One region of the Streptomyces sp. NPDC107550 genome, then DNA from elsewhere that is predicted to be linked to it. Evidence: riboswitches for the same ligand, from Rfam matches in the RefSeq annotation. Region 1 holds a riboswitch; each other region holds the start of a gene.
The links. Region 1 has a riboswitch for cobalamin ahead of ACZ7LY_RS24220 ((2Fe-2S) ferredoxin domain-containing protein). Riboswitches for the same ligand answer to the same signal wherever they lie in the genome.
Positions count from the first base shown of each region.

Region 2: another riboswitch for cobalamin. It lies ahead of ACZ7LY_RS19190 (CbtB domain-containing protein); the one in region 1 lies ahead of ACZ7LY_RS24220 ((2Fe-2S) ferredoxin domain-containing protein).
Region 3: another riboswitch for cobalamin. It lies ahead of ACZ7LY_RS26765 (cobalamin biosynthesis protein); the one in region 1 lies ahead of ACZ7LY_RS24220 ((2Fe-2S) ferredoxin domain-containing protein).

Region 1 covers NZ_JBVKBC010000020.1:105,887-115,543, reverse strand. The annotation lists gene ACZ7LY_RS24270 (cyclic nucleotide-binding domain-containing protein) at 1-182, opposite strand, end outside; gene ACZ7LY_RS24265 (D-alanyl-D-alanine carboxypeptidase family protein) at 355-1,566, shown strand; gene ACZ7LY_RS24260 (class F sortase) at 1,722-2,357, shown strand; gene ACZ7LY_RS24255 (hypothetical protein) at 2,379-2,879, opposite strand; gene ACZ7LY_RS24250 (lysophospholipid acyltransferase family protein) at 2,977-3,639, opposite strand; partial or broken gene ACZ7LY_RS24245 (dTDP-4-dehydrorhamnose reductase) at 3,736-4,023, opposite strand; gene ACZ7LY_RS24240 (hypothetical protein) at 3,948-4,163, opposite strand; gene ACZ7LY_RS24235 (ATP-binding protein) at 4,182-4,604, opposite strand; gene ACZ7LY_RS24230 (NUDIX domain-containing protein) at 4,782-5,153, opposite strand; gene ACZ7LY_RS24225 ((2Fe-2S)-binding protein) at 5,342-6,139, opposite strand; gene ACZ7LY_RS24220 ((2Fe-2S) ferredoxin domain-containing protein) at 6,136-6,543, opposite strand; cobalamin riboswitch at 6,604-6,727, opposite strand; gene ACZ7LY_RS24215 (hypothetical protein) at 6,825-7,142, opposite strand; gene dhaK (dihydroxyacetone kinase subunit DhaK) at 7,427-8,419, shown strand; gene dhaL (dihydroxyacetone kinase subunit DhaL) at 8,473-9,081, shown strand; gene ACZ7LY_RS24200 (PTS-dependent dihydroxyacetone kinase phosphotransferase subunit DhaM) at 9,081-9,494, shown strand.
Region 2 covers NZ_JBVKBC010000013.1:69,579-79,235, forward strand. The annotation lists gene ACZ7LY_RS19155 (ferredoxin reductase family protein) at 1-1,338, shown strand, start outside; gene ACZ7LY_RS19160 (FMN-binding protein) at 1,347-1,781, shown strand; gene ACZ7LY_RS19165 (FAD:protein FMN transferase) at 1,813-2,508, shown strand; gene ACZ7LY_RS19170 (DinB family protein) at 2,870-3,475, opposite strand; gene cobF (precorrin-6A synthase (deacetylating)) at 3,488-4,267, opposite strand; gene ACZ7LY_RS19180 (histidine phosphatase family protein) at 4,368-4,955, shown strand; gene ACZ7LY_RS19185 (CbtA family protein) at 5,033-5,788, opposite strand; gene ACZ7LY_RS19190 (CbtB domain-containing protein) at 5,810-6,028, opposite strand; cobalamin riboswitch at 6,067-6,211, opposite strand; gene ACZ7LY_RS19195 (hypothetical protein) at 6,390-7,109, shown strand; gene ACZ7LY_RS19200 (recombinase family protein) at 7,213-7,593, opposite strand; gene ACZ7LY_RS19205 (ATP-binding protein) at 7,718-8,176, opposite strand; gene ACZ7LY_RS19210 (helix-turn-helix domain-containing protein) at 8,490-9,356, shown strand; gene ACZ7LY_RS19215 (DUF397 domain-containing protein) at 9,353-9,604, shown strand.
Region 3 covers NZ_JBVKBC010000026.1:22,076-31,732, reverse strand. The annotation lists gene ACZ7LY_RS26790 (alpha/beta hydrolase) at 1-734, opposite strand, end outside; gene ACZ7LY_RS26785 (class II aldolase/adducin family protein) at 1,103-1,834, opposite strand; gene ACZ7LY_RS26780 (lysozyme) at 1,971-2,720, shown strand; gene ACZ7LY_RS26775 (inorganic phosphate transporter) at 2,949-4,220, shown strand; gene ACZ7LY_RS26770 (hypothetical protein) at 4,237-4,458, shown strand; cobalamin riboswitch at 4,622-4,743, shown strand; gene ACZ7LY_RS26765 (cobalamin biosynthesis protein) at 4,780-5,739, shown strand; gene ACZ7LY_RS26760 (cobyric acid synthase) at 5,736-7,295, shown strand; gene ACZ7LY_RS26755 (magnesium chelatase subunit D family protein) at 7,360-9,543, shown strand; gene cobO (cob(I)yrinic acid a,c-diamide adenosyltransferase) at 9,543-9,657, shown strand, end outside.

The sequences.
Region 1 (9,657 bases):
CGGTCGGAGACGCGGACGTCGAGCGTGACCGTGCCGGTGCGGATGATCCAGAAGCGGTCGGCGTGATCGCCTTCCTCGAAGACGCGTGAGTCCTGGGGGAAGGAGACCTCGGTGGCGAGGGGCATCAGGCGGTCGCGGAAGGGGCGCGGCAGCCGGTTGAGCAGTCGTGTCTGAGCCGTCATGGCGGAACACCTCCACCGTCGTGTCATTCCAGCGTACGTACGTCCGGGTGATGCCACCCGTCACCGGCCCCGGCAGCCGTGTTCACCCGGTCGCGCCGGGTGACGGCGGGCGGCAACGGCCGTCTGGCGTAAGCGGATCGCGGGCCGACGATCATGCACCTACGTTTCCGGCATGGCACCCTTCATCCGTTTCCGTCCCTCCTCGGTCCCCTCGTCCGCGCCGGTCCGCCCGGAGCGCGGGGCGCCGCGTGTCCGGCGGGCGGGCCGGGCGTTCCTGGCGGCGGGACTGTGCGCGGCGTTCTCGGTGGGCGCCGCCGCCGGTCCCGCCGGCGCGGTCCCCGCCCCGGCGCCCGCCCCGGCGCGGCCGCCCGCGAAGCCCTCCGTGTCGGCGCTCGCCTGGGAGGTCATGGACGCCGGCACGGGCCAGGTCCTGGCCGCCCGCTCCCCACACCGCAGGCTGCCCCCGGCGAGCACCCTGAAGACCCTGTTCGCGCTGGCCGTGCTGCCCAGGCTGCGGCCGGACTCCGTGCACCGCGTGACCTCCGCCGACCTCGCCCAGGTCGCGCCCGGCTCCAGCCTCGTCGGCGTGGACGAGGGCCAGCGGTACACGGTCGCCGACCTGTGGCGCGGCGTCTTCCTCGCCTCGGGCAACGACGCCGTGCACACCCTCGCCCGGATGAACGGCGGTCTGGCCCGCACCCTCGACCAGATGCGGGCGACGGCACGGCGCGTCGGCGCCCGCGACACGCAGGTCCGCTCCCCCGACGGTTTCGACACGCCCGGCCAGTACTCGTCCGCGCACGATCTCGCGCTGATCGCCCGTCAGGGGCTCATGAACCCTGACTTCCGGCGGTACATGGGCACGAAGTCGGCACGGTTCCCGGCGGCGGGCGGCAGGCGCGCCTTCGGCATCCAGAACACGAACCGGCTGCTGGTCGGCTCGCACGGCGTCGCCCCGTACCGGGGGCTGATCGGAGTGAAGAACGGTTACACCTCGAAGGCGGGCAACACCCTGGTCTCCGCCGCGACGCGCGGCGGCCGGACGATCCTCGTGACCGTGATGAACCCGCAGGAGGCGACCACCGCCAACCCGGTGTACGAGGAGAGCCGCGCACTGCTCGACTGGGGGTTCCGGGCGGCGCCCGTCCAGGCCCGCGCGGAGCGCACGCCGCCCCGCGCACCGGCCGCCGCGGTGCGCGCGGCCGGTCCGCCGCGTCCCGACACCCGGCACGCGGCGGCGGTGACCGCGTCGGCGCCCGCCGCTCCGGAGGACTCCGCGCCGGGCCTCACCCGTCATCTGGGGGCGGCGGCCGGTCTGCTGGCGCTGGCCGCCGTGCCGTTGCTCGTACGGCGACGGCTGCGCAGGCGGCGCGCGGGGCTCTGAGCGTACGGGCCGCCGTCACCCCCCGTACGGCACGGCCCGCCGGCACCCTCGTAGACCCGTCCCCGTCGTAGACCCGTCCCCGCACCTGAAGGACCCGCCATGTGCTCGCACCGTCGTCCGTCGCGCGTCGTCCGCTGAGACCGGAGGCCCGGAACGTGTCCTCAGCCCCGGCGCGCGGTCTGCGCCCCTCCTGGACCCTCGTCGCCGTGCTGCTGCTCGCGGGGGTGCTGCTCGTGCGGCACGGGGTGGCCGGTGCGGAGGGGCCGCCGCGGCCCGATCCGGGTGCGGCGCGGCTCGGCACCACCACCCCGCCGGCCGATCCGCTGCCCGCGTCGAACCCGACGCGGGTCCGCATCCCGGAGATCCACGTGGACGCGCCGCTGACGCCGGTCTCCCGGGCCGCGGACGGCTGGCTGGCCGCGCCGCCGCCCCGGGAACGGAACCTCGCCGGATACTTCACGGGCGCGGTCACGCCCGGGGAGCGGGGCACGGCCGTCATCGACGGCCATGTCGACAACGCCGACGGGCCCGCCGTCTTCTACGGCCTCGGCGCCCTGCGGAAGGGGCAGCACGTCGAGGTGGACCGGCGCGACGGCAGCACGGCCGTCTTCGAGATCCACGGCATCGACGTCGTCGACAAGAGCCGCTTCCCCGACCGGCGGGTGTACGGCGCGACCGGCCTGCCGGAGCTGCGCGTCATCACCTGCGGCGGCACGTACAGCGCGCGCACCGGCTATCAGGGCAACGTCGTGCTCTACGGGCTTCTCACCGAGGTACGGCACCGGCCGTGACCGCCGCCGGGCGGGCGCGGGTCAGACGCGGCCGCCGGTGAGGCGGGTCAGCGGGCCCTGCGTGCCGCGTTCGGCGCGGCGGCCCGCGGCGTAGGACGCGGCGGTCAGCGCGGTGACGCCGACGGTGGCGCCGGCCGCGATCGCCTTGCGGTTCTTCAGCACGGTCCAGGCGGTCGTCGCCGCGGACGCCACCTGCCCCGCCACCGCCGCGCCCGCACCTATCGTGTCGGCGGCCTTGCTCGCGGCGGTGCCGACGACCCGGCCGGCCTTGGAACCGGCGGCCTGGGCCTGCTGACCGGCCTTCTCGGTCGCCTTCCCCGCCGCGCCCGTGGCCGCCTCGGTCGCCTTGGTGGCGGCGCCGGTGGCCTTCTTGGTGGCCTGCGCCGTCTTCCTCGTGGTCTTCTGCTCTGCCTTCTCGCCGGCCTTACGGGTCTGGCTCGCGGCCTTCTCGGTCGCGTCCGCCGCGTTCTGACCCGCGCGGCCCTGCGTATGCGTCTCGTTGTTGTCTCGTGAAGTGGCCATAGCACCCGGATAGCCGGAACGCGCGACCGCAAACAGGCCAGACTCGCCGAGTTCCCTCCAGGGGGCGTAACTCCCTTACGTCAGCGTCTGGTTGGCGTCAGGCGGCGAGTGCGGTGGGTGCGCCGAGGTGGGCGGCGGCGACGCGCCAGGCGTCGGTCACGGCGAGGTGCGCCTGCCGGGTGACGGTCCGTCGGTCGCCGGCCGGGGAGAGCGGGGCGCCGACGTGGACGTGGAGCGCGGGGCGGCGCAGCGGGGCGGTGGCGATCCCGGCGAGCTGCCGTGCCGGGCCGCCGGAGCCGATGCGGCGGGCGCCGGCCTGCCCCACGGGGACGACGGGGGCGCCGGTGCGTTCCACGAGGCGGGCGACGCCGCCGCGGAACGGGCCGGGTGCCGCCTCCCCCGAACCCGTCCGCCGGGGTATGCCGCCTTCCGCGTACATGAGGAGCAGCCGGCCCTCGGTGAGCGCAGCGGCGGCGAGGTCGAGGGCGTGGGCGGCGCGCCGGTCGCCCCGCTGCACGGGCACGAACCCGTCCCGGCGCAGCGCCCGTCCGAGGCCCGGGACGCGCCAGAGTCCGGCGGCGGCCATGACGACGGGGCGGGCGCCGATCCGGTGCAGAGCGGCGAGGACGACGGCCGGGTCGGCGAGTGCGGTGTGGTTGGCGACGAGCAGGCTGCCGGGCGCGAGGACGGCCTCCTCGTCGCTGGTGACGGTGAGCCGTCCGAAGGCGGGGACGAGGCGGGCGGCGAGGCTGCTGAGCACGGGCTTCTCCGGGAAGGGGCGGGGTCCGTACGGACGGCGGGAACCGGGACCCTCATCCTCTCCGCCGCCTCCCCCGCCCCGCCTGAGTCGCCGTACTCATCCCTCGCTGGGCCCCGGGAGCGGGGGCCGGGGTGCCAGGAACGTGCGGGCGCCGCGCAGTCGGGTCCGCAGCCCGGCCAGGGTCGCCCGGCTGTCGAGCCGCACGTCGAGCGCGCCGGGGCGCCCGGTGTCCGCCTTGCGTGCGCGCGGCAGCCGGGCGGGGTCGAGTCCGTCGCGCCGGGCGACGAGCACGCCCAGCTCGTACCGGCTCACGGCGTCGGGCCCGGCGAGGTGGAGCACGCCGTACGCGTCGCCGAACGCCGACTCCAGGAGAGCGGCGGCCAGTCCAGGGCGTGCCAGTCGGCGTGCGGGTCGCTGCCGGGGCGGGTGGCGTAGGTGGCGGCGGTGGGGTGACCGGCGGCGGACGCCTGGCGGACCAGTTCGGCACCGAGGAAGCCGGTGCCGCCGATGATGAGGACGGTCATGGGCCGTCACGGTAGCGGTCAGGTCGCGGCGAGGGTGTCCTCGTGCTGTTCGACGGGGACGGTCGCGTGGACGCTCTTGCCGCCGGTGTCGTGGGGCACGACGGAGACCGTGCGGCACAGGCGGTGCACCACGGGCCAGCCGTAGCCGCCCTCGGCGGTGTCCTCGCCGCGCGGGCGTTCGGCGGGCGCGCGGTCGCCCCGGTCGTCGCCGACCGTGATGTCGAGGTGGCGGCCGTCCTGGCTCAGCGCGAGTCCGAGGTAGGTGCAACCGCCCGCGTGGCGTTCGGCGTTGGTGACCAGTTCGGAGACCACGAGCAGGGCGTCGTACACCCCCTGGTCACCGAGGTCGTGTCCGGCGTTCTCCAGCAGGTGGGCGGTGCGGGTGCGTGCGGTGGCGGCGGTGACGGTGCTGCCGTTGCCCGTCGTCCAGGAGATGCCCATGGGGTCGCTCCTCTCGTCGGGTCGGGCGCTCGGGCCGGTTTCTCCGGCCCGGCTTCCATGGTGGCGCGCGCGGCGGCCCCGTTCCCAGGGTCGGTGCGCCCCCTTGTCCATGGCCGACGGGCTCCACATGTGCGGGCCGATCGGCCTGTCCTTCGGGTGCCCAAGGTCGGGCGGTCCTCACACGGGAGTGTGGCCGCGCAAGTAGTCGCGTACGGTTTCGGACAGTTCGGCGCCGCCTGCCTCGTCGGGCGCGGCCCAGCGGAGCTGATCAGGCGTCAGGGAGGCTCCCTCGGAAGGGGATTCACTCAGAAGCTGGCATATGACGGCCTGGGTGCCGTCACCGGCCGGGTCGAGCGCCTGGGTGCCGTCGGCGAGGTAGCCGCTCAGCTCGTAGACGACGCGGGCGGCGGCCGCCTGGGCGCTCTCGCCCGGCTCGGCGGTGCCCGAGGGCAGGGCCCAGCCGTGCGCGTCGTGCGTGGCGAGCAGGACCCGCCCGTCGTAGACCACGACCGCCTGGACCGTGGCGCCCGCTCCCTGTGGTGTCGTCATGCCCGCCTCCCCTTGCGCGCGGCGGTCGGCCGCGGCGTCCCGTGCGTCTCCCCGGGCCGTCGCGGCCGGGGGTGCGCGCCCTCGGCCGCTGCGACGAACGGTCCCGTGGGGGCGCGCCGGGTCCCTACCCCGTCAGACGCGGGGCATCCGTGCCGGGCGCGGGGCGTTCGAAGCAGAATGCCCCTGGGTCAGCGCCCCGCGAAGCAGCAGTCGCCGCAGAGGCCGCCGCCGGGGGCGCGGTAGTACAGGCAGCAGCTCCGGCGCCGGAAGGCGAGGCCGGGGCCGTACGTGTGCCCGGTTCCGGCGAGCCGTCCGGTGGTCAGGAGCCGGTCGGCGAGGCCGGTCAGCTCGGGGCGCAGGCCGGGGTGGGCGCGCAGCAGGACGCCCAGGGTGCCGAAGAGCGCGGAGGCGAGGTTGCCGTCGAGCAGACGCGGGGCGACCTTCACGTCGAGGGCGCTCTCCACCGCGTCGAGGGGGCCGGTGACCTGCGCGTACAGGGCGGCGGCGAGGTCGGGCACGGCGTCGGCGCGCAGTCCCTCGGCGCGCGGCAGGCTCAGGGAGGTGCTGTCGGGCCCGGCCCAGCGGACAGCGCGGAGGTCGGGCAGGACGCCGTGCAGGAGGGCGCAGGCGAGGAGCGGCGACCACAGGCGGGCGGCGAGTCCGAGGTGGGCGATCGACACGCCGATACGGGCCTGCGGCGTGGAGTACCGGAGGTTGACGGCGTGCGCCCGCGCGGGGAAACCGGCGGCCAGTGGCTCGGCGGGGGTGGGCTGGTCGCCGGGGTCTGCGGGGGCGGGCGTCGGATCGCCGGGGACGGGCGCCGGATCGCCGACGGTGGGCGGTGTCGCGGGGCGCCGTGCTTCGACGGGCAGGGCGAAGAACCCGCCGAGCGCGGCGACTTCGCGGAGGGCCCTTTCGACTTCCTCGGCGGGCGCGGCTTCCTCGGCGGGCGCGGCTTTCTCGGCGGGCGCGGCGCCGGTGTTCATGACGCCGTCGCCTGGCGGACGCGGCGGGGCGGCTGGAACACGTACAGGTCGAGGGTGCCGGGCATCGGCGCGATGCCGGGGCCTCCGGCGCGTACCCAGGCGGTGATGTCCTCGGTGGCGTCGGCGTCGTTGACGAGGCCGAGCCAGACGGGGCGGCCGCCCGCGGCGCGACCGGCGGCGGAGGGCTGGACGACGATGACGTTCGCCTGGTCGCACACGTCGAGGCACTCGGAGATCCGCACCGGGACGCTCTCGCGCAGGCGGGCCGTCTGCGCCCGGTGGTCGCCGGGGACCTTGACGCTGCCGCAGCAGCAGTCCCGGCAGACGACGACCCCGCTGGGCCGGTCGGCGCGCGCCTCGTCCGTGCCCGTGCCCGCGCGGACGGTCCGCTTCTTCTTCGCCATACGGCGCCTTCCCCTCACCGGGGAGATCCGCCCCGGAATCCGTCGAGGGGGCGGCGGCGTGAGTCTCCTGGCTCTCGGGTCACCGCGGGTCCCGGCCTTCCCGCCCCCTAAGGGACAGTGGCCTGTCGGAACCGGCTCGCCGATCACAGTGGCGGGACCGCGCCGGATTCACACCGGCTTCCTCTTCCCGCCGTCGCCCAATAACGCGCGCCATCCTCTCATGGCGCCTGCCCGCCGCCCCGGGCCGGTCGACCGGTGCGCCCCGGCTCCGGCGGCGGGTGTCAGCTCCTCCTCCCGGCCCGCTGGCTCAGCATGATGACGATGATGCCGACCAGCATCAGCGCGCTCCCGCCGACCGCCACGCCGCTGCGGACCTGCTCGGAGAGGCCGTCCGTGCTCTCGGGCAGGGGGAGGACCAGGAGGGCCATCTGCCAGCACAGCGCGGCGGCGATGACCAACTGGCCCCACCCGTAGAGGCGTGGCCGCAGGACGCGTCCGCGGTTGAACGGCATGACCCACCCCCGCCTGATCGCGGCCACGCCGCAGACGGCGATGAGCAGGGCCAGCACCGTGCCCGGGACCGCGACGAACAGCCTCATGGAACCCCCCTTGGACGTCCGGCGCCTGCCGGACCGGATGGATCATGCCACCCGTTCGGCGGTGACGGCGAGGCCCTGCGTCCAGCGCCACTGTTTCCGCTGTCCCCCTGTTCCCCCTGTTCCCGCGACGCGCGTGCGGGCAGCGGAGGCGTGGCACGTGACGGCGGCCCTGGCAAGGTCGATACTGCCGAGAGCACTCCAGCAGCCGTCCGCCCGAGGCACCGGCCCTGAACTGCACGGACTCAGGGCGGGCGCCCCTCTGCCAGCCTCACCCGGAGGTACGCGTGAAAATGCTGATCAATGTCGCCGAGACCGTCGTCGCCGATGCTCTGCGGGGGATGGCCGCCGCGCATCCCGAGTTGACCGTGGACGTCGAGAACCGCGTCATCCTGCGCCGGGACGCGCCGGTCGCGGGGAAGGTGGCCCTGGTGTCCGGCGGCGGTTCGGGGCACGAGCCGCTGCACGGCGGGTTCGTCGGGCCCGGGATGCTCGCCGCGGCCTGCCCGGGCGAGGTGTTCACCTCCCCGGTGCCCGACCAGATGGTGCGGGCCGCCGCGGCCGTGGACAGCGGGGCGGGCGTCCTGTTCATCGTGAAGAACTACACCGGTGACGTGCTCAACTTCGACATGGCCGCCGAACTCGCCGAGGACGAGGGCATCCAGGTGGCCAAGGTCCTCGTCGACGACGATGTCGCCGTCACCGACAGCCTGTACACCGCCGGGCGGCGCGGGACCGGTGCCACGCTGTTCGTGGAGAAGATCGCGGGCGCGGCGGCGGAGGAGGGCCTGCCGCTGGAGCGGGTGGAGGCCATCGCCCGTCAGGTGAACGCGAGTTCGCGCAGTTTCGGCGTGGCGCTCAGCGCGTGCAGTACGCCGGCGAAGGGCTCCCCCACCTTCGATCTGCCGCCCGGGGAACTGGAGTTGGGCGTCGGCATCCACGGTGAGCCGGGCCGGGAGCGGCGGGCGATGATGACCTCGGGCGAGATCGCGGACTTCGCCGTGAACGCCGTCCTGGAGGACCTGAACCCCACGGCGCCCGTCCTCGTCCTCGTCAACGGCATGGGCGCGACACCCCTGTTGGAGCTGTACGGGTTCAACGCCGAGGTCCAGCGCGTCCTTACGGAGCGGGGGGTGCCGGTCGCCCGCACGCTCGTCGGCAACTACGTCACGTCCCTCGACATGGCCGGCGCCTCGGTCACCCTGTGCCAGGCCGACGAGGAGATCCTGCGGCTGTGGGACGCGCCGGTCAGCACGGCGGGCCTGCGCTGGGGCATGTGAGCCACGCACTTACGTACCTACGTACTTACCTACCTACGAAGCAAGGAGTTCACGTGCTCGACGCCGACTTCTTCCGGCGCTGGATGGCGACGACCGCCGAGGCGGTGGACCGTGAGGCCGCTCACCTCACCGACCTCGACTCCCCCATCGGCGACGCCGACCACGGCAGCAATCTGCAACGCGGGTTCACGGCCGTGAAGAACGTCCTCGACAAGGAGGCCCCGGACACGCCGGGTGTCGTACTCACCCTGGCGGGGCGCCAGTTGATCTCGACGGTGGGCGGCGCGTCCGGCCCGCTGTACGGGACGCTGCTGCGGCGCACCGGCAAGGCGCTCGGAGACGCTACCGAGGTCGAACCGGCCGCGCTGGCAGGGGCGTTGCGCACGGGCGTGGACGCGGTGGCGGCGCTGGGCGGGGCGGCGCCGGGCGACAAGACGATGCTCGACGCGCTCGTCCCGGCAGTAGGAGCCCTGGAGGACGGGGACTTCGCGGCGGCGCGGGAGGCGGCGGCGCACGGCGCGGCGGCGACGACGCCGTTGCAGGCGCGCAAGGGGCGGGCCAGTTATCTCGGTGAGCGCAGCATCGGGCATCAGGACCCGGGGGCGACGTCGGCGGCGCTGCTGTTCGCCGCGCTGGCCGAGACCGCTGAGGGGCGGGACTGATGAGTGACCCGGGCAAGGCGGTCGGCATCGTGCTGGTGTCGCACAGCGAGGAGGTCGCGGAGTCGGTGGCGCGGCTCGCGGTCGGGCTCGCCGGGGGCGGCGGCTCGGCGGCCGTCGCGGCGGCGGGCGGCACGGAGGACGGGGGGCTCGGCACCAGCGCGGAGCGGATCGTCGCGGCGGCGGCGCGGGTCGACCAGGGAGCCGGGGTCGCCGTCCTCGTGGACCTCGGCAGCTCGGTCCTCACGGTGAAGGCGTTGCTCGCCGAGGGAGATGAACTCCCTGACGGTACGCGGTTGGTGGATGCGCCCTTTGTCGAGGGGGCGGTGGCGGCGGTGACCGCTGCGCGGGGCGGGGCGGGGTTGGAGGGGGTTGTCGCGGCGGCGTCGGACGCGTACGACTACCGCAAGCGGTGACCTCGGCGGCCCAGTGCCGGGTGCGTGAAGGTTGCGCCTCGGGTGCAGCCCCGGTGGGACTTCTCGCGCAGTTCCCCGCGCCCCTGAGGGAGCTGGCCTCAGCGCCCGCTCCCAGCCTCCGGCCCCGGGGTCCTGGGGGACTTGCCTCAGCGCCAACACCCAG
Region 2 (9,657 bases), on a different contig from region 1:
CGGCGCCACCGCGAGCCGGCCGCGCGCCGCCGTTCGCCCGCCGTCCCGCTGCTCGCGGCGGCCTGGGCCGGGGGCCTCGCGCTGTTCGCGCTGTGGTGGCGGGACACGGGCGCGGTCGTCGGCGCGGCCGGCTGGCTGACGGGCGCGGGCCGCCTCACGGGCCTCGCCTGCGGGTACATGTGCGCGCTGCTGGTGGCGCTGATGGCGCGGGTGCCGTGGCTGGAGACGGGCGTGGGCAGCGACCGCGCCGCCCGATGGCACGCGTCGGCGGGCCGCTGGACGATCTGCCTGCTGCTCGCGCACATCGTGCTCATCACGCTCGGCTACGCGGCGCAGGCGGGGGTGAACCCCGTGCGGGAGATCGACACCGTCGTTCTCGACCTGCCCGACATGATCCGCGGGACGCTGGGCGCCGCGCTGCTGCTGCTCGTGGGGTACACGTCGGTGCGCGCGGTGCGCCGCAAGATGCGGTACGAGACGTGGTACCACCTGCATCTGCTCACGTATGCGGCCGTGTTCCTGGCGTTCTGGCACCAACTCGCCCTGGGCGCCGACTTCGTGGCGAGCGCCCCGGCCCGCGCCGCCTGGTACGCGCTGTACGGGGGTGCCGCCGGCCTCGTGCTCTGGTTCCGGGTGCTGACACCGCTGCGGCTCAATCTGCGGCACCGGCTGCGCGTGGAGGCCGTCGTGCGGGAGGCGCCGCAGGTGTACTCGGTGTGGCTGCGCGGGCGGCGCCTGGATCGGCTCGGGGTGCGGGCGGGCCAGTTCCTGCGCTGGCGGTTCCTCGCCCCGGGCATGTGGAACGCCTGTCACCCGTACTCGGTGTCGGCGGTGCCGCGCGGTGACCTGATGCGCATCACGGTCAAGGCGCTCGGCGGGCACAGCGCGGCCGCGGCGACCCTGCCGCGCGGCACGCGCGTGTGGGCGGAGGGCCCGTACGGGGCGCTGACGGCGCGGCGGCGCACGCGCGGCAAGGTGCTGCTGATCGCGGGCGGCACCGGGATCACACCGCTGCGCACGCTGTTCGAGACGCTGCCCGCCGCGCCCGGCGACCTCACCCTGCTCTACCGGGCGCGCAGCGCCGAGGAGTTGGCGCTGCGCGCCGAGCTGGAGGAGATCGCGGCCGCGCGCGGGGCCCGTCTGGTGTACGCGCTGAACGGACCGGACGGCACCCGCGTCCCGCTCACGGCGGAGCGGCTGCGCGGGCTGCTGCCCGACCTCGCGTTCCACGACGTGTATCTGTGCGGGCCGCCCGGCATGTCCGTGACCGCGTACGACGCGCTGCGCGCGGCAGGCGTGCCCGCCTCCCGTATCCACCACGAGTCCTTCGAACTGTGAGCCCCGCCATGCGCGCCCATTCGCTTCGCCGCATCCTCCTGACGACGGTCTCGACCGTCGCCGTGACGGTCCTCGCGCTGTCCCTGAAACCGCATCAGGTGACGCATCTGGCCGCGCCGTCCGGTGCGGTGTCCGCGCCCTCGTCGTCGGGCGGGGGCGGCGGCGCCGCGCGGACGGTCACCGGCTCGACGGTGCAGACGCGGTACGGGCCGGTGCAGGTCAGGCTCACCCTGCGCGGGGCGCGGATCACGAGCGCGACGGCGGTGCGCAGGCCGGACGGCGATCCGCGCAGCGTCCAGATCAGCGGTTCCGCCGTGCCGGTGCTCGTGCGGGAGACGCTGACCGCGCAGAGCGCCCGTATCGACACGGTGTCCGGGGCGACTTACACGAGCGAGGGATACATCGCCTCCCTCCAGAGCGCGGTGGACCGGACCCGTGGCTGAGGGGCGCGGGCTGCACCGGGTGGTGCGGACGATGGGCACGGTGTTCTCGATCACCGTGCAGGACGAGCCGACGGACGTGCTGCGGGCGGCGGTCGACGCGGCGCAGGGCCTGCTGCACCATGTGGACGCGGTGTTCTCCCCGTTCCGGGCGGACAGCGCGGTGAGCCGGCTGCGGCGCGGCGAGCCGGTGGACGACGCGGCGGAGGAGGTCGGCGAGGTCGTCGCGCTGTGCGAGGCGGCGCGGCGGCGCAGCGAGGGCTGGTTCTCGGCGTGGTACGACGGCACGTTCGACCCGAGCGGGCTGGTGAAGGGGTGGGCGGTGGAACGGGCGGCCGACCTGTTGCGGGCGGCGGGGGCGCGGCAGGTCTGCGTGAACGGCGGCGGTGACGTCCAGCTCCACGGCGGCCCCTGGAACATCGGCATCAGCGATCCGCTGAACCCGGGCGCGCTCGTCGCCCGGCTCGACGCGGCCACGGGCCCCCTCGCGGTCGCCACGTCGGGCCCGGCCGAGCGCGGCTGCCACATCGTGGACCCGCACACCGGCGCCGCCCCCGCCCACGCCCTGGCCTCCCTCACGGTCCTCGCCCCCACCCTCACGGAGGCGGACACCGTGGCCACCGCCGCCTACGCCCGGGGCGCCGGTGCCCGCGCCTGGCTGGAAACCCTCCCGGGCGTGACCGCGTTCGCGGTGGAACAGAACGCCACGACCTGGACGATCACAGGCTGAGAGTTCCCCGCGTCCCTTAGGGAGTTGGCCTGAGCGCAAACTTCCAGCCCCTCCGGCGATTGAGGAGCGGGGTCTGGGGCAGCGCCCCAGAGTGCCGGGTGCGTCGTAGCTGGGCGCGCAGTTCCCCGCGCCCCTGAAGGGGCTGGCCTCAGGGTCCGTCGCGGCCGGCTGACCCGCGGGGCGCGGAAGGCCGGAGCGGCGCTCGGTGCCGTCCGGCGGGCCCGCGGGGCGCACCGGCTCGGGGGAGGGCGCCTCGGGCTGGGAGCGCTCGGCGTCGGCGGGGCCCTGGCCGCCCGCCGGGGCGTCCGAGGCCGGGGAGGACGCGGAGGACGCCGACGACGGGGCCCGCAGCGGCACACGGTCACCGCGGAGTGCGCGCCTCCCGCCCGTCGAGCAACGCGCCCGCCCGCGCGGCCCGTTCGACCGTCGCGCGGTGCGCGGCCCGCGCCGCTTCGTCGACGGGCTGGTCGGCGCCGGGGCGCATGCCGGTGCGCCCGTCGACGCTCTCCCGCAGGATGTCGGCGTGCCCGGCGTGCCGGACGGTCTCGCCGAGGACATGCAGCAGGACGGCGAACAGGTCGGTGTTGGGCGAGGTCCCGGGCCACCACGGCACGTGCCCGGGTGTGTCGAGAGCCAGTCGCTCGATCGTCCCCTCCGCGTGCTCCGCCGCACGCCGGTGGAACGCGATGATCTGCTCTCGCGTCTCGTCGGCGGCCGCCCACTGGTCGCTGCCGTCGGCGTCCTGCCAGCGGCACAGCGGCTGTGGGAAGGGCCGGCCGAAGACCTCGCCGAAGTAGCGGGCCTCGACGGTCGCCACGTGCTTGACCAGCCCGAGCAGGGAGGTCCCTGTCGCGGTCAGCGGGCGGCGTACGTCGTAGTCGGACAGGCCCTCCAGCTTCCAGAGGAGCACTTCGCGGTCCCTGCGCAGCCTCCTGCGCAGGGACTCCTTCGCAATCTCGTCGTCCACTGGCTGCGCCCCCTACCGGGCCGGGCGGCGGAGGAGGTAGGTGTCCATGATCCAGCCGTGCTTCTCGCGGGCCTCCGTGCGGGTGCGGCTGATGTGGTCGCGTACCTCGTGCAGGGGGCCCGCGATGAGGAGTTCGTCGGGGGTGCCGAGGTAGGCGCCCCAGTAGATCCACAGGTCCTCGTCCTCGACCTGTGTGAACGACTCGTGGGCGTCGAGCATGACGACGATGTCCCCGTCGTCGTCCCGGCCGAGGTCGGGGAGGCGGCGGGCGGGCGTGATGTGGACGGGCCGGCCGACCTGGTTCAGCGGGATGCGGTGCCGGGCGGTGAGGGAGGCGACGCTCGTGATGCCCGGGATCACCTCGACGGAGACGGCGAGCGCGCCCCGGCTCTCGATGTCGCCGAGGATGCCGAGCGTGCTGTCGTACAGGGACGGGTCGCCCCACACGAGGAACGCGCCGGTCTCCCCCGCCGCCAGTTCCTCGCGCATGGCCCGCTCGAAGATCTCCCCGCGCCGCTCGCGCCAGTCCTGGACGGCGGCCATGTAGGCGCCGCGGTCCATGGGCCGCCGGTCGCGGCTCGGGTCCTCGACCTCGACGACGCGGTACGGGCCCTGCGCGTGCTCCGCGATCATGTCGTGCCGCAGGTCGGTGAGGGACGCCTTGTGGGGGCCCTTGCCGACGATGAAGAAGACGTCCGTGCGCCGGATCGCCTTCACCGCCTGGAGCGTGAGGTGGTCGGGATCGCCCGAACCGATGCCGATGACGAGGATCGCGCGCTGTTCCGTACCCATGCGTACAGTCTCCCAGGGATGTCGCGGCGGCCCGACCCGGGCCGCCGCTCTCGGGCCGGATCACGGCCCGGCCCCACCCTCGTGTGCGGAAGGAGCCGTGGTGACCCGGCGTGTGGTGTTCGTCTCTCCGGCGCTGAACGCGTCGCTGCGGCAGGCCCGTTTCGACGACGGGGCGCCGCTGGACGCGTCCGGCCGTGCGGCGGCGCTCGCGGCGGCCGGGGCGCTGCCGGTGCCCGACGACGCGGTGCGGTCCGGCAGTCGCCGCTGCCGGGAGACCGCCGAGGCGCTCGGGCTCGGCGCGGCGCGCTGCCTCGACGCGCTGGCCGCGCCGGACGCCGGCCGCTGGCGGGGCCTGACCCTGGCCGAGGTGGGCGAGGCGGAGCCGCTGGAGCTGGCCCGCTGGCTCGCCGACCCGCGACACGGCGCCGGGGGCGGCGAGTCCGTCGCCGATGTGTGCGCCCGGGTGGGGCGCTGGCTGGACGCGGAGGTGTCCGGCGCGGGGCGCGTCGTCGCCGTGGTGGAGCCGGAGATCGTGCGGGCGGCGCTGGTCCACGCGTTCGGCGCACCCCTGTCGGCGTACTGGCGCTGTGACGTGGCGCCGCTGAGCACCTGCGAGTTGAGCGGCCGGGCCGGCCGCTGGAACGTCCGGCTCGGCGCGCCGCTCGGCGCCCCGGGCGCGCACGGCTGAGGGGACCCGGCGGACACCGGACCCCCTCGTCGCCGTACGCACCCTCGTGGACAGAGCCGTACGTGCGGTCGTACGCCTCAGCGCGCGGCCGGCACCGCGCGGGCGGCGGCCTGCTTCGGCTGGAGCAGGCGGTGCGCCAACTCCCCGAAGACCAGGCCGAATCCGCCCCACATGACGACCTGCATGGCGAGCGCCGACAGGCGGAACCGCCACAGCAGGGCGGCCGGGAAGTGCGCGGGCACCTCGTCGACCACGGGCAGGAACTGATAGGCGAGGCCGACGACGACGGCGAAGCCGAGCACCGCGGCGACGGTGGCCCACCACGTGCCGAGCCGGGGCACGAGCCGCTTGCCGAGGAGGGTCGCCCCGACGGCCAGCAGGACGCTGAGGACCATCATCAGGAAGTACAGGGTGGTCCGCTTGCCGATGGTGTCGCCGCTGCCGACGGCCGGCGGGTTCGCCGGGTACTTCAGAAACGGGACGACGTACACGGCCAGCAGGGCGCAGCCGGACAGCAGCAGCGCCGTGGCGCGGGGGCTGAACCGGCCCACCCGGCCGAGGGCGAAGCAGTAGGCGAGCGCGGCGATCCCGCCGAAGGAGACGCCGTAGACGAGGACGCCGGTGGCGAGTCCCGCCGTCGACTGGAGGCTGCGGGAGACGAGTTCGGCCTCCTCGCCGCCGTGCGAGTGAGCGGCGTGCGACTCCTCGAAGCCGATCGCCTTGTCGACGTTCGGCTCACCGAGCCAGTAGGCGATGACGAGGGCGAGCACGCCGGCGGCCAGGCCGGCGAGCATGCCCCGCACCAGCAGGTTGCGGACAGTGGTGGAGTTCATGAGGTGCGCGGTCCCTACGGGTCAGTGGCAGGGGAAACCGAGCAGGTGACGGGCGTCGTGGACCCATTCGTGGACGTCGGTGCCGTTGAAGACGGAGGTGGCGCCCTGTTCGGCGCCGACGAAGTAGAGCAGGACCAGCATCAGGATGCCGAAGAATACGGCCCACGGGGCGATGGCCTTGAGCGGGAGCTTGACCGGTGCGGCGGGCGTGGTGGTCGGCTGGGCGACAGACTGCGCCATGGCGGAGCCTCCTTCGGGAGTTCGCGTCCCATATCGGTGGTGCACAGAGACGACAGCCACGGGTCTGACTCGCGGTGGCCCAAAGAGCCGTTCCGCATACAGTGGCGCGACCGTGCCGGATTCTCACCGGCTTCCGTCGTGCCGTCGTCGACAACTCACTGAAGGTACCGCCTGTCGGGTGCATGGCCAAGATGGGCCCTGTCACAGCCGCCCGGTGACAGACCCGTGACAAAAACGGGGGCAACGGGTGTGGCGTACCGCGTGTCGTACAAGGCGGCCAATACAAACAGACGTGACCGAACCGCACAGACTTGTGCGTCACCGACATGTGTCATGTCATGCCGACATGGGGGAAGTACCGATGAGAGCATCCCGCACCGCGACCGCCCCGCACGCGCCGACCGACCCGCACGCCACGACCACCCCGCTCACGCCGACCGACCCGCAGACCACGACTGCCGTCCCGGCCCGCTCCCGGCTGCGGGCGCGGCGCGCGCTGCTCGCGGCGGCGGCCACCGTGGGCGCCGTGACCGCGGTCGCCGCGGCGACCGTCCCGGCGGCCGCCGTCACCGACCCGCGTTTCCTGTCCGCCTCCGAGCTGCCCCCGCACCCCTCGTCCCCGTGGACGGCGGGCCCGATCACCTCCGGGCAGCCCGACCCGCTCCCGATGTGTTACGGCGAGGCGCTGCCCTCGACGACGATGCACCGCTTCTACCGCACCGACCTCGACACCAACGCCCTCCAGGTGACGGTCGTCGAGCGCAGCGCGCAGCGGGCCGCCGACTTCGCGGCGCTGCTGCGCAAGGATCTGACGGGCTGCGCGAAGAAGCTGATGCAGCAGGACCCGCAGGTGAAGGCCACGCAGAAGAACTACGGCCGGATCGCTGTGAAGGACGGCGCGACGGTGTACGGCGTGCACACGACGACGTCCGGCGGCTCGTCCGACATCCACCTGTTCTCGGTGGGCCGCGACGGCAACGTCGTGACGGTCGTCCAGTGGGGCGAGATGGGCTCCTACGCGGATGCCCCGGTGGCCGCGTTCAAGAAGACGACGGTCACCGCGGTGAACAAGCTGAGCTGACCGCCGGCCAGGGGGGCGGTCGCGTACGCGGGTCACGACACCGGCGTACGTGACCGCCCTCGCCGTATGCCCGGCAGCGAACCGGGGCGGGCCCCAGGGCGACTCAGCGGGTCTCGCCCGTCCGGGTCGAGAGGGGCGCCCAGGTGTAGCGCACGCGCACCCCGTGATCGCCGAGCCAGGCCGCCTCGCGGTGGCGCAGTTCGTGCGCGCACTCCGGGGCGATGGCGCTCGGCCAGCGGACGAGGACCGCGCCGACGTCCCCCTCGCGGGCGAGCTGTCGCACGCGCCGCCAGCCGCTGCGGCGGGCCGGGTCGGGTTCTCCGTAGGTGTCGGTGACGACCTCGGTGATGGTCAGCCCGCGCTCGCGGGCGAACGCCTCGCCTTCGGACAGCGCGCACTGCGCGGCGGCGCCGGGGGCGCCGGGGGCGCGGTCGGCGCACACGTACAGCACGACGGGGGTAGCGGTTTCGCCGTGGGGGGTCATGGCTGCCTTCTGCTAGGAGGACCGAGGAGTCGGGACTCCTCGCACCGTGTGGGGACGGAAAGGGACGGGGCGGGGCGGCTGCCCCGCCGTGCCGGTCCGCGCGCGGGCCGGTCGACCGGTCACGTCAGGAGTGGGCCGTCAACTCGGCCCAGACGACCTTGCCTTCGGCGCGGGTGGAGCGTGCCGAGCCCCAGCTCTCGGCGAGCTGCTGGACGAGGAAGAGGCCGCGTCCGCCCTCCTCGCCGGGGCCCGCGAGGTGCTCGGGGGCCCGGACCGGGGTGGGGCCGTCGTCGTGGAGTTCGATCCGTAGGCGCCGCTCGTCGTCGGTGAGCGTGAGGCCGCACAGGACCTGGTCGCTGTCGGTGTGCAGCACCGCGTTCGTCGTGAGTTCGGAGACGAGCAGGACCGCGTCGCAGCAGGTGTCGCCGGGCAGCCGCCACGCGCGCAGCCGGTCACGGACCGTGTCGCGGGCGCAGCGCGCGCTGGTGCGCAGGGCGGGCAGCCCGAACCAGTACTCCCGCCGCCGTGCCGGCGGGGCTAAGGCGGGGTGCGGGGCCGGTGCTGAGGGCGTGGGGAGAGTCACGGGTGTCGCCTTCCAGTGCCTTCCGGGGCGGGCGCGGTGTGGGGACGCGGGCTGCCGCTCGCGCGGTGAGGGGCGCACGCCGGGGCCGGCGCCCTCGCGCGGGGCGCCGTCGACGGCGTCGGCACCAGGGGTCCCCGCGGGGCCCGACGCCGTGTCAGAGCTGTGACTGAACCGCTCACGAGTCAACTATGCGCGTGATCACACTCACGCTGCAACCGACTCCCTGATAATTTCAGAAGCGGGATATCAATCTGGCGTCGACTTCAAGTCACTGCAACAATGGTGATGTTGATGAATCCTCAGGAGGTTGGGCGTGAGTGAGGCCCGTTCCGGTACGAGTGCGCCGACAGTCCTGCGCATGATCCTCGGCCGTCGGCTGCAGGACATGCGTATGGCGGCCGGTGCCTCGTTGGAGGACGCGGCCAAGGCTCTGCGCGTGAAGACCCTGACGATCAGGCGGCTGGAAAAGGCCGAAGTGGCACTGAAGCCTCTCTATGTGGAGAAGCTCCTGGAGACCTTCGGCGCGGACCGGCAGGAGATCGACGAGTTCGTCGAACTCGCCGAGCGGGCCAACAAGCCCGGCTGGTGGTACTCGTACCGGGACGCCGTCCCGGCCTGGTTCACCGCCTACGTCAGCCTGGAGACCGGCGCCAAGACCCTGCGTACCTACGAACCTCAGTACGTGACGGGCCTGTTGCAGACCCCTCAGTACGCGCGTGCCACGCTCCGCGGTGGCCTGCCCAACGGCAGCGACGAAGAAGTCGAGCGACGCGTCGAGTTGCGGCTGCGCCGCCAGGGTCTGCTGGAGCGCGAGGACGCGCCCACCTTGTGGGTGGTCATGGAAGAGGCCGTCCTGCACCGGGCGGTGGGCAGTGCCGACGTGATGCGTGAGCAGATCGAGCGGCTGCTCGACGTGTCGGAGCTGGCGCACGTCAGCCTCGACATCGTCCCCTTCTCCGCGGGTGCGCACGTCGGTGCGTGCGCCCCGTTCACGTATTTCCGGTTCGAGGAACCCGAGTTGCCCGACATCGTCTACAGCGAACTTCTTTCCGGGTCGGTCTACTTCGACCAGCGCGAAGACGTCGTCGCCCATCTCGAAGCGCACACCCGTATGGCGCTCCTGACGTCGTCGGAGGACAGCAGGGCGCTCTTGAACCGCATGCGCAAGGAGTACTCATGACGATCATCGACGAGGGCGTCTACAACGGCATGCCGGCCCGCCAGCTCGGCGAGCACGGCTGGGAGCGCCCCTGGAGCGGTCCCAACGGCGGCCAGTGTGTCGAGACGAAACTGCTCGCCGACGGCCGGGTGGCCGTACGGCAGTCCACCGACCCGGCCGGCCCGGCGCTGATCTACACGCCGGAGGAGATCGCCGCGTTCGTGCGCGGCGTGAAGGCCGGCCTGGCCGATCATCTGGCCGCCGGATGATCCGGCGGCCGGCGGCGGGGGTGGCGTCCGCTCCCCCGCCGCCGGCCCGCGGG
Region 3 (9,657 bases), on a different contig from region 1:
GCGGCGCGCAGGGCCATCGCGGCGCCCGTGGAGAAGCCGTACAGGATGACGTCCCTCGCGCCGTAGCGCACGGCGTAGCGGATCGCCGCGTCCAGGTCGCGCCACTCGCTCTCGCCGAAGTGGTGCAGGCCGTCCGGGGAGCGGGGGGCGCCGAGGTCGCCGCGGTAGGCGAGGTCGAGCACCGGGAAGCGGCCCTCGTGCAGGAACTCCATGACGTTCATGGGGTGTTCGCGGGTGGTGCCGAGACCGTGCACGGTGATCACCCAGGTGTCGCGGACGCCGGGTACGAACCATGCGGGCAGGGTGCCGAGTTCGCCGGGGACGTCGATGTCGGCGTGGTCGAGGCCGAGCGCGGACTTGGGGTCGCCGATGTGGACCTGGGGCGTGAGCCAGCCCTTCACTCCGGGTTCCAGGGTGCCGTGCGTGACGCGCTCCAGGCGCCGGACGACCGTGTCGACGGGGCCAGGGGCGCCGGGTACGACAGGGCCGACCACCGCGTGGTAGCCGTCGCCGGACAGGCCGTACGTGCCGGGGCGCTGCGAGGCGAGGTCCCGGGTCAGGGTGATCCGGCCGGCCGCGATGGCGTGGACGGTGAGCCTCGGCTCCGTGGGCAGGGGGCGGCCCGGCGGCGCCTTCAGTGCGGCGTCGCTGGCGAGGCGGCCTGCGGCGATCGCGGCGGCGGAGGCTCCTAGGGCTGCGGTGACGGCGGTGGCCGTCGCTTTGGCGGTGCGCACGGGTCCAGTGTCCTGGGGAGCGGGCGTCTCGGCCAGTGGGCGTCTTCCGCGGGGCGCGCCCTTGAAGCGACCGGAGCCCTGAGGTGGGGGCCGCTTGCAGTTCCCCGCGCCCTGGGGTGAGTGGGTGGTACTGCCGGTGGGTGACCTCGACTCTCGTCGTGGCTGATCGCGCAGTTCCCCGCGCCCCTGGAGGCGGGGCTTCGCCCCAGCCTCCCCCGATAGAGGTGGCGACGCAGTCGCCCCTCCAGGGGCGCGGGGAACTGCGCGAGAAGCCCCACCCACCCGCGGACGAAGTACGACCCAGGGGCGCGGGGAACTGCGCGAAACGTTCACTGCAAGCGGCCTCAGCCGATGGACTCCCCAGGGGGTCACCCTGGGGTGGATCCCGGGTAGGTGCGGAGGCGGGTCGTGGCGTCGCGGAGTTGTGATTCCGTGAGGATCGTCGGGGTGAGCCCGGGCACGGACCGCGCCGCCAGCCACACCCGGCACATCCACTCCAGCTGCACGCTGCGGTCATAAGCGGCGTGAAGAGAATCCCCGTACGTCAGCGTGCCGTGATTACGGAGCAGGCACCCGGACCGCCCCGCCAGCGCAGCGACAGCCGCCCCCGCCAGCTCCTCCGTCCCGTACGTCGCGTAGGGCGCCACCCGCACAGGCCCCCCGAGCAGCGCGGTCAGATAGTGGATGGCCGGCACCTCGTCGACGAGCGTGGAGACGGCCGTCGCGTGCACCGCGTGCGTATGGACGATGGCCCGCGCCCCGGTACCGCGGTACACGGCCAGATGGAGCGGCAGCTCACTCGTGGGGGCGAGGGCGCCGGCCTGCTGCCGCCCGTCGAGGTCGACGGCGACGATGTCGCGCGGCCCGAGCCGGTCGTAGGGGACGCCGCTCGGGGTGACGAGGACGATGCCCTCGCCGACACGTACGGAGACGTTGCCCGAGGTGCCGACGACGAGGCCGTCGGCGACGCTGCGCCGCGCGGTGGCGACCAGCTCGTCCCAGGCCCGCGCCAGATCCTCCGGCCCGGCCGGCCCGGCCCGTTCCGCATCCCCGGCGTGGCCGCCGCCTTGCCCGCTGTGGTCCTGCGTCGGATCCGTCATGGCGGGCATTTTTCCCCGGACGCGGCCCGCCACACGGGTGGGGGTGCGACACGGGCGGCGTGTGATGACCGGACAAAGCGATTCGCGCCCCTAGCCTCAGGGTGATTCGCCACGTACGTCACCGCCCGGGGGAAACATGGCTTGTGTACAGAAAACGTCCCGCCACCGCGCCCGCGTCGCGGCGGTGACCTCCGCGGCCGCGCTCACGCTCGGCACCACCGCGCTCACGGCGCTGCCCGCGCACGCGGCGGCGGCCCCGGGGCCCCGGGGGCACGACGTCTCCTCGCATCAGAAGAATGTGGACTGGCGCCACGCGCACCGCAAAGGCGCACGCTTTGTGTATGTGAAGGCGACGGAGTCCACGACCTACAAGAACCCCTACTTCCGGCGCCAGTACAACGGCGCCCGCAACGCGGGGATCATCCGCGGCGCGTACCACTTCGCCCTGCCGAACAGGTCCTCCGGCGCCCGGCAGGCCGCGTACTTCGTGCGCAACGGCGGCGCCTGGGCGCGGGACGGGTGGACGCTGCCGCCCGCGCTGGACATCGAGTACAACCCGTACGGCCCGAAGAAGTGTTACGGCATGAGCAAAGGCAAACTCGTGTCGTGGATCAAGTCCTTCAGCAACGAGGTCAAGTACCTGACGGGCCGCCGTCCGGTGATCTACACCAACGCCCGCTGGTGGGCGCGGTGCACCGGCGGCAGCCGGGCGTTCGCCGCGAATCACGCGCTGTGGCTCGCCCACTACGGACGGAACGCGGGGCCGATGCCGGCCGGCTGGGCGTACTGGACGTTCTGGCAGTACGCGAACAAGGGCCGTCTCCCGGGTGATCAGAATCTCTTCAACGGGAGCCAGGAGCAGTTGCGGCGGTTTGCGCGCGGCTGATCGGGAACCCGTCCCGCACGCACCGCGGAGCCTGGGATTCCGGGCCCGTGGACGGGTTCCGGACCCATCCTGGGGAGGGTGCGAACGGAACGCGGGCCGCCGCCCCGGGCACTGCCGGGCGGCGGCCCTCCGCTTCGGGTCACCGGGACGCCCGTCCCAGTTCATCTTCCGTTCACCCGGCTTGCCTACGTTCAACCTGCCACTGACGTCCAACCGAAGCCTGGGTAAATGGAACACATCACGCTGCTCCTTGCGATCGTGATCGTTACCGCGCTGGTCTTTGATTTCACCAACGGTTTCCACGACACCGCCAACGCGATGGCGACGACCATCTCGACTGGCGCTCTCAAGCCGAAGACGGCGGTGGCCATGTCCGCCGTGCTGAACCTCCTCGGGGCCTTCCTCTCCGTCGAGGTGGCGAAGACCATCTCCGGCGGCATCATCAACGAGGACGGGCTCAAGACCGAGGTCATCTTCGCGGCGCTCGTCGGCGCCATCCTCTGGAACCTGCTGACCTGGCTCGTGGGCCTGCCGTCCAGTTCCTCGCACGCCCTGTTCGGCGGCCTCATCGGCGCCGCGGTCATGTCGATGGGCTGGTCCTCGGTCAACGGCGGCACGGTCGTCACCAAGGTCCTCCTCCCCGCGGTCGCCGCGCCGATCGTCGCCGGCCTCGCCGCGATGCTCGCCACGCGCCTGACCTACCGGATCAGCAAGAAGACCGACCAGAAGGCCACGGCCAAGGGCTACCGCGCCGGGCAGATCGCCTCGGCCGGCCTCGTCTCCCTCGCGCACGGCACCAACGACGCGCAGAAGACGATGGGCATCATCACGCTCGCCCTGATCACCGGCGGCGTCCTCGCCCCCGACGCCGACCCGCCGCTGTGGGTCATCGTCTCGGCGGGCCTCGCCATCGCGCTCGGCACGTACCTGGGCGGCTGGCGGATCATCCGCACCATGGGCAAGGGCCTCACCGACCTCGCCCCGCAGCAGGGCTTCGCCGCGCAGACCAGTGCCGCGACGGCGATCCTCGCCTCCTCGCACATCGGCTTCTCGCTCTCCACGACGCAGGTCTGCTCCGGCGCCGTGATGGGCTCGGGCCTCGGCCGCAAGGGCGGTGTCGTCCGCTGGTCGACCGCCACCCGGATGTTCGTCGCGTGGGGCCTGACCCTGCCGGCGGCCGGTCTGGTCGGCGCGGGCGCCGAGTTCCTCACCAAGCAGGGCCCGTGGGGCATCGGCCTGACCGCCGCGCTGCTCGTGGCCGGCTCCGGGATCATCTGGAAGCTCTCGCGCCGCGACTCCATCGACCACACCAACGTCACCGACGACACGATCGGCGCGGACACCCCGGCGGCCGAGCCCGCGGGCGTCGTGACCACGGCCATCGCCGCCGTCACTCCCCCGCCGGCCGGCGCGCTCCTCGCCGAGGACCTGCCCGCCGCGGCAGCCGCCGCCCCGGCGGCCGTCGCCGACCCGCCGCGCCCCGCCGGCGCCACGCTGTAAGGAAGCAGGACCAGCTATGAAGATCGACTGGGCGGCCCTCGGCTCCGTCTTCGGCGTCAGCCTCGTGGTCACGGTGGCCCTGGTGGGCCTGTTCACGCTCGGCATCGTCGGGCTCTCCAAGCGGGAGAGCGCGGCGCGCGAGGGGGGCTCGGCCGCGGCCGTCGCCTCCGGCGCGTACCTCTGTTTCGCGCTGTGCGCGGCCGCCGTCGGCTACGGGATCTTCCTCATCGTGGCCTGACCGGCATCCGGCTCGGAAAGGGGCGGGGTACGGGACGCGCATGTCCCGTACCCCGCCCCTCGCCGTGTCCGCCACCGCCGTACGGGCGTCGCGGCGCCGTCCCCGTATGACGAAGGTCCCACTGGTCAACCGCGAGTTGACTGCCCTTCGCGGGGCGTGATGGACTTCCCCCGCCATTGACGGCAGCAGTAGAGGAAGCCGGTGCGAATCCGGCGCGGTCCCGCCACTGTCAGCCCCCTTCGCCGGGGGTGAGCCAGGAACTCTCGCCGCCGTTCTCGTCGAACCAGGGCGTGGACACCCTGAGTGAGGACAACTACCGCCATGTTCGCCCCGCGCGGCGTCCGGCGGGCCGAGCGCGCGTACGCGTACGGCACCGCCGCCGGCCTTCTCGTCGACTTCCTCCTGGGCGATCCGCGCCGGGCGCATCCCGTCGCCGCGTTCGGCCGGGCCGCGTCCGCCGCCGAGCGCCTGCTGTGGCGCGACGACCGCGGCCGGGGCGCCCTGCACACCGCGCTCTGCGTGGGCACCGCCGCGACCGCGGGCAGCCTCGCCGCCCGCGCCCTGCGCCGCTCCCCCGCCGCCACCGCCGCGCTGACCGCCGCCGCCACCTGGGCCGTCCTCGGCGGCACCTCGCTGGGCCGGGAGGCGCGGGCCGTGGGCTCCGCCCTGGAGGCCGGGGACGTGGAACTCGCGCGGGAGCTGCTGCCCCGGCTGTGCGGGCGCGATCCCGAGCACCTGGACGCGGACGGCATCGCGCGCGGAGTCGTGGAGTCCGTCGCCGAGAACACCTCCGACGCCGTGGTCGGCGCGCTGGTGTGGGGCGCGGTCGGCGGGGTGCCGGGGCTGCTCGCGTTCCGCGCGGTGAACACCCTGGACGCGATGGTGGGGCACAAGTCGCCCCGGTACCGCAGGTTCGGCTGGGCCGCCGCCCGTCTCGACGACGTCGCCGGCTGGCCCGGCGCCCGCCTGACGGGGGTGCTCGCGGTCCTGGCCGGCGGGCGGCCCACGGCGGCGCTGGGGGCCTGGCGCGCCGACGCGAAGCGGCATCCGAGCCCGAACGCCGGGGTCGTGGAGGCCGCGTTCGCGGGCGCGCTCGGGGTCCGGCTCGGCGGCACCCTCGCGTACGGCGGGCGGGTCGAGCACCGGCCCGTGCTCAACGCGCCGGGCCGCGCGGTCCGGGTGGGCGATGTGGAACGGGCGGTGCGGCTCTCGCGCCGCGTGTCGGTACTGGCACTGGGAGTGTGTGTGGGCGTGCGGATGCTGTGGGCGGGCCGGCGATGAGCGGCAAGCGCGGGGGCGGCCTGCTGGTCGCCGGGACGACGTCGGACGCGGGCAAGAGCGTGGTGACGGCCGGGATCTGCCGCTGGCTGGCGCGCCAGGGCGTGAAAGTGGCGCCGTTCAAGGGGCAGAACATGTCCCTGAACTCGTTCGTGACGCGAGAGGGCGCCGAGATCGGGCGGGCGCAGGCCATGCAGGCGCAGGCCGCGCGCGTCGAGCCGAGCGCGCTGATGAACCCCGTGCTGCTCAAGCCGGGCAGCGACCGCAGCAGCCAGGTCGTCCTGCTGGGCAAGCCGGTCGGTGAGCTGAGCGCCCGCGGCTTCTTCGGCGGGCCCGAAGGACCGGGGGCCGGGGCCGGGCTGCGCGGCGGGCGGCAGGAAGCGCTGCTCGACACGGTCGTGGGATGCCTGGAGGAGCTGCGGGGCAGTCATGACGCCGTGATCTGCGAGGGCGCCGGCTCCCCGGCCGAGATCAACCTGCGCCGCACCGACATCGTGAACATGGGCGTCGCGCGAGCCGCCCGGCTGCCGGTCCTGGTCGTCGGGGACATCGACCGGGGCGGTGTCTTCGCGTCGTTCTTCGGTACGACGGCGCTGCTCGCCCGCGCGGACCAGGAGCTGGTCGCCGGGTATCTGGTCAACAAGTTCCGCGGTGACGTGAGCCTGCTCGAACCGGGCCTCGACATGCTCAAGGACCTCACCGGGCGGCCCACGTACGGGGTGCTGCCCTACCGGCACGGGCTCGGCATCGACGAGGAGGACGGCCTGCGGGTCTCCCTGCGCGGCGCGGTGCGCGAGTCGGTCGTGGCGCCGCCGGTCGGCGAGGACGTGCTGCGGGTCGCGGTGTGCGCGGTGCCGCTGATGTCGAACTTCACGGACGTGGACGCGCTGGCCGCCGAGCCGGGCGTCGTCGTCCGATTCGTGGACCGGCCCGAGGAGCTGGCCGACGCGGACCTCGTGGTGGTGCCGGGCACGCGCGGCACCGTACGGGCCCTCGCGTGGCTGCGGGAGCGCGGACTCGCGGACGCCCTCGCGCGGCGGGTCGCCGAGGGGCGGCCGGTGCTGGGGATCTGCGGCGGGTTCCAGGTGCTCGGGGAGCACGTCGAGGACGACGTCGAGTCGCGGGCCGGGGCGGTCGCCGGGCTCGGGGCGCTGCCCGTGCGGGTCACGTTCGCGCGCGAGAAGACGCTCGCCCGGCCGGCCGGGGAGGCCCTCGGGGAGCACGTCGAGGGGTACGAGATCCATCACGGCGTCGCCGACGTGCTCGGCGGAGAGCCGTTCCTGGACGGGTGCCGGGTGGGGGCGGTGTGGGGCACGCACTGGCACGGTTCGCTGGAGTCGGACGGCTTCCGGCGGGCGTTCCTGCGCCGGGTGGCGGCGGCGGCCGGGCGGCGGTTCACGCCCGCGCCGGACACGTCGTTCGCGGCGCTGCGCGAGGAGCAGCTCGATCTGCTCGGTGATCTGATCGCCGAGCACGCGGACACCGACGCGCTGTGGCGGCTGATCGAGCGGGGCGCTCCCGAGGGGCTGCCGTTCGTGCCGCCGGGGGCGCCCGGGTGAGCGCCGCCGGACCCCGACTCCCCCTGCCCTGTGCCCCGTTCCCCCCACCGGAAGGTGACAGCTGATGCCCAGCCTGTATCCGTTCACCGCGCTCGTCGGCCAGGACGACCTGCGGCTCGCCCTGCTGCTCAACGCCGTGTCTCCGGCGGTCGGCGGGGTCCTCGTGCGCGGCGAGAAGGGCACCGCCAAGTCCACCGCCGTACGGGCGCTCGCCGCGCTGCTGCCGCCGGTGCCCGTGGTGGCCGGCTGCCGCTTCTCCTGCGACCCGGCCGACCCCGACCCGGGGTGCCCGGACGGCCCGCACACGGACCCCGGGGACGCGGGGGGCGCTGAGGGCGCTGAGGGCACCGAACGGGCCGCGCGGATGGTCGAGTTGCCGGTCGGCGCGTCCGAGGACCGGCTCGTCGGCTCGCTGGACATCGAGAAGGCGCTCGCGGAGGGCGTCAAGGCGTTCGAGCCGGGTCTGCTGGCCGCCGCGCACCGGGGCGTCCTGTACGTGGACGAGGTGAACCTGCTCTCGGACCATCTCATCGACCATCTGCTGGACGCGGCGGCGATGGGCGCCTCGCACGTCGAGCGGGAGGGCGTGTCCGTGCGGCACGCGGCGCGGTTCCTGCTCGTGGGCACGATGAACCCCGAAGAGGGCGAGCTGCGGCCGCAGTTGCTGGACCGGTTCGGGCTCACGGTCGAGGTCGCCGCGTCGCGCGAGCCCCGCGAGCGGGTCGAAGTGGTGCGCAGGCGCCTCGCGTTCGAGAACGACCCGGCCGCGTTCGCCGCGCGCTGGGCCGACGAGGAGCGCGCCCTGCGGGAACGCATCGTCGCGGCACGGGAGTTGCTGCCCGAGGTGGTGCTCGGGGACGCGGCGCTGCTCCAGATCGCGGCGACCTGCGCGGCGTTCGAGGTGGACGGCATGCGGGCGGACATCGTGATGGCGCGTACGGCGACCGCGCTCGCGGCCTGGGCAGGTCGCGGGGAGGTCGAGTCGGCGGACGTGCGGCAGGCGGCGCTGCTCGCGCTGCCCCACCGCAGGCGCCGCAACCCGTTCGACGCGCCGGGGCTCGACGAGGACAAGCTGGACGAGACGCTGGAGGAGTTCGCGCCCGACGACGACCCGGAGCCCGACCCCGAGCCGCCCACGCCCGAGCCCGAGGGCGGCCCCGGCGACGACGACGGCACGGACGGCCCCGACGACGGCACGGACGACGGCGGCCCGGACGGCGGCGGCCCGGACGGCGGCGGAGGCGGTGTCCCCCCGCAGGGCGCGGGCCCCGACGACGGGACGGCGGCCGACCGCCCCCAGGAGCAGGACCGGGAGCAGGAGCAGGCACCGGACGCCCCGGACGCCCCCGGCGAGGCGCCTGAGGAGGCCCCGGCCGGCGCCCCGGCGGGAGCGGGCCGCGAGCAGCAGGCCGTGGGCGCGGGCGAGCCGTTCCGTACGAAGACGCTGAGCGTGCCGGGGCTCGGCGAGGGCGCGGCCGGGCGGCGCTCGCGGGCCCGCACCGAGCACGGCCGCACGACGGGCTCGACGCGCCCGCGCGGGCCGCTGACGAAGCTGCATCTGGCGGCGACCGTGCAGGCGGCGGCGCCGCATCAGCGGGCGCGCGGGCGCAGCGGGCCGGGGCTCGTGGTGCGCCGCGACGATCTGCGGCAGGCGACGCGCGAGGGCCGCGAGGGCAACCTCGTGTTGTTCGTCGTGGACGCCTCGGGCTCGATGGCGGCGCGGCGCCGGATGGGCGCGGTGAAGGGCGCGGTGCTGTCGTTGCTGCTCGACGCCTATCAGCGGCGCGACAAGGTGGGCCTGGTGACGTTCCGGGGCGTGGGCGCGGAGGTGGCGCTGCCGCCGACCTCCAGCGTGGACGCGGCGGCGGCCCGCCTGGAGTCGCTGCCGACCGGCGGGCGCACACCGCTGGCGGCCGGGCTGCTGAAGGCGCACGACGTGCTGCGCGTGGAGCGGCTGCGCGACCCGGCGCGCCGCCCGCTGATGGTGGTCGTCACCGACGGCCGGGCGACGGGCGGCCCGGAGCCGGTGCGGCTCGCGGAGCGGGCGGCGGGGCTGCACGCGGGCGAGGGCACGGCGTCGGTGGTCGTGGACTGCGAGAGCGGCATGGTGCGGCTCGGGCTCGCCGCGCGGCTCGCGGAGCGGCTCGGCGGGCCGGCCGTCACGCTGGAGGAGCTGCGGGCGGACGCCATCGCCGGGCTCGTCAAGGACGTACAGGGAACCGACCGCAGCAACAGGAGGGCCGCGTAATGCCGCAGGGACAGCCGAGTGTGGTGCCCGACGACGGGCTGACGACGCGTCAGCGCCGCAACAGGCCGCTGGTGTTCGTGCACACGGGCATCGGCAAGGGGAAGTCGACGGCGG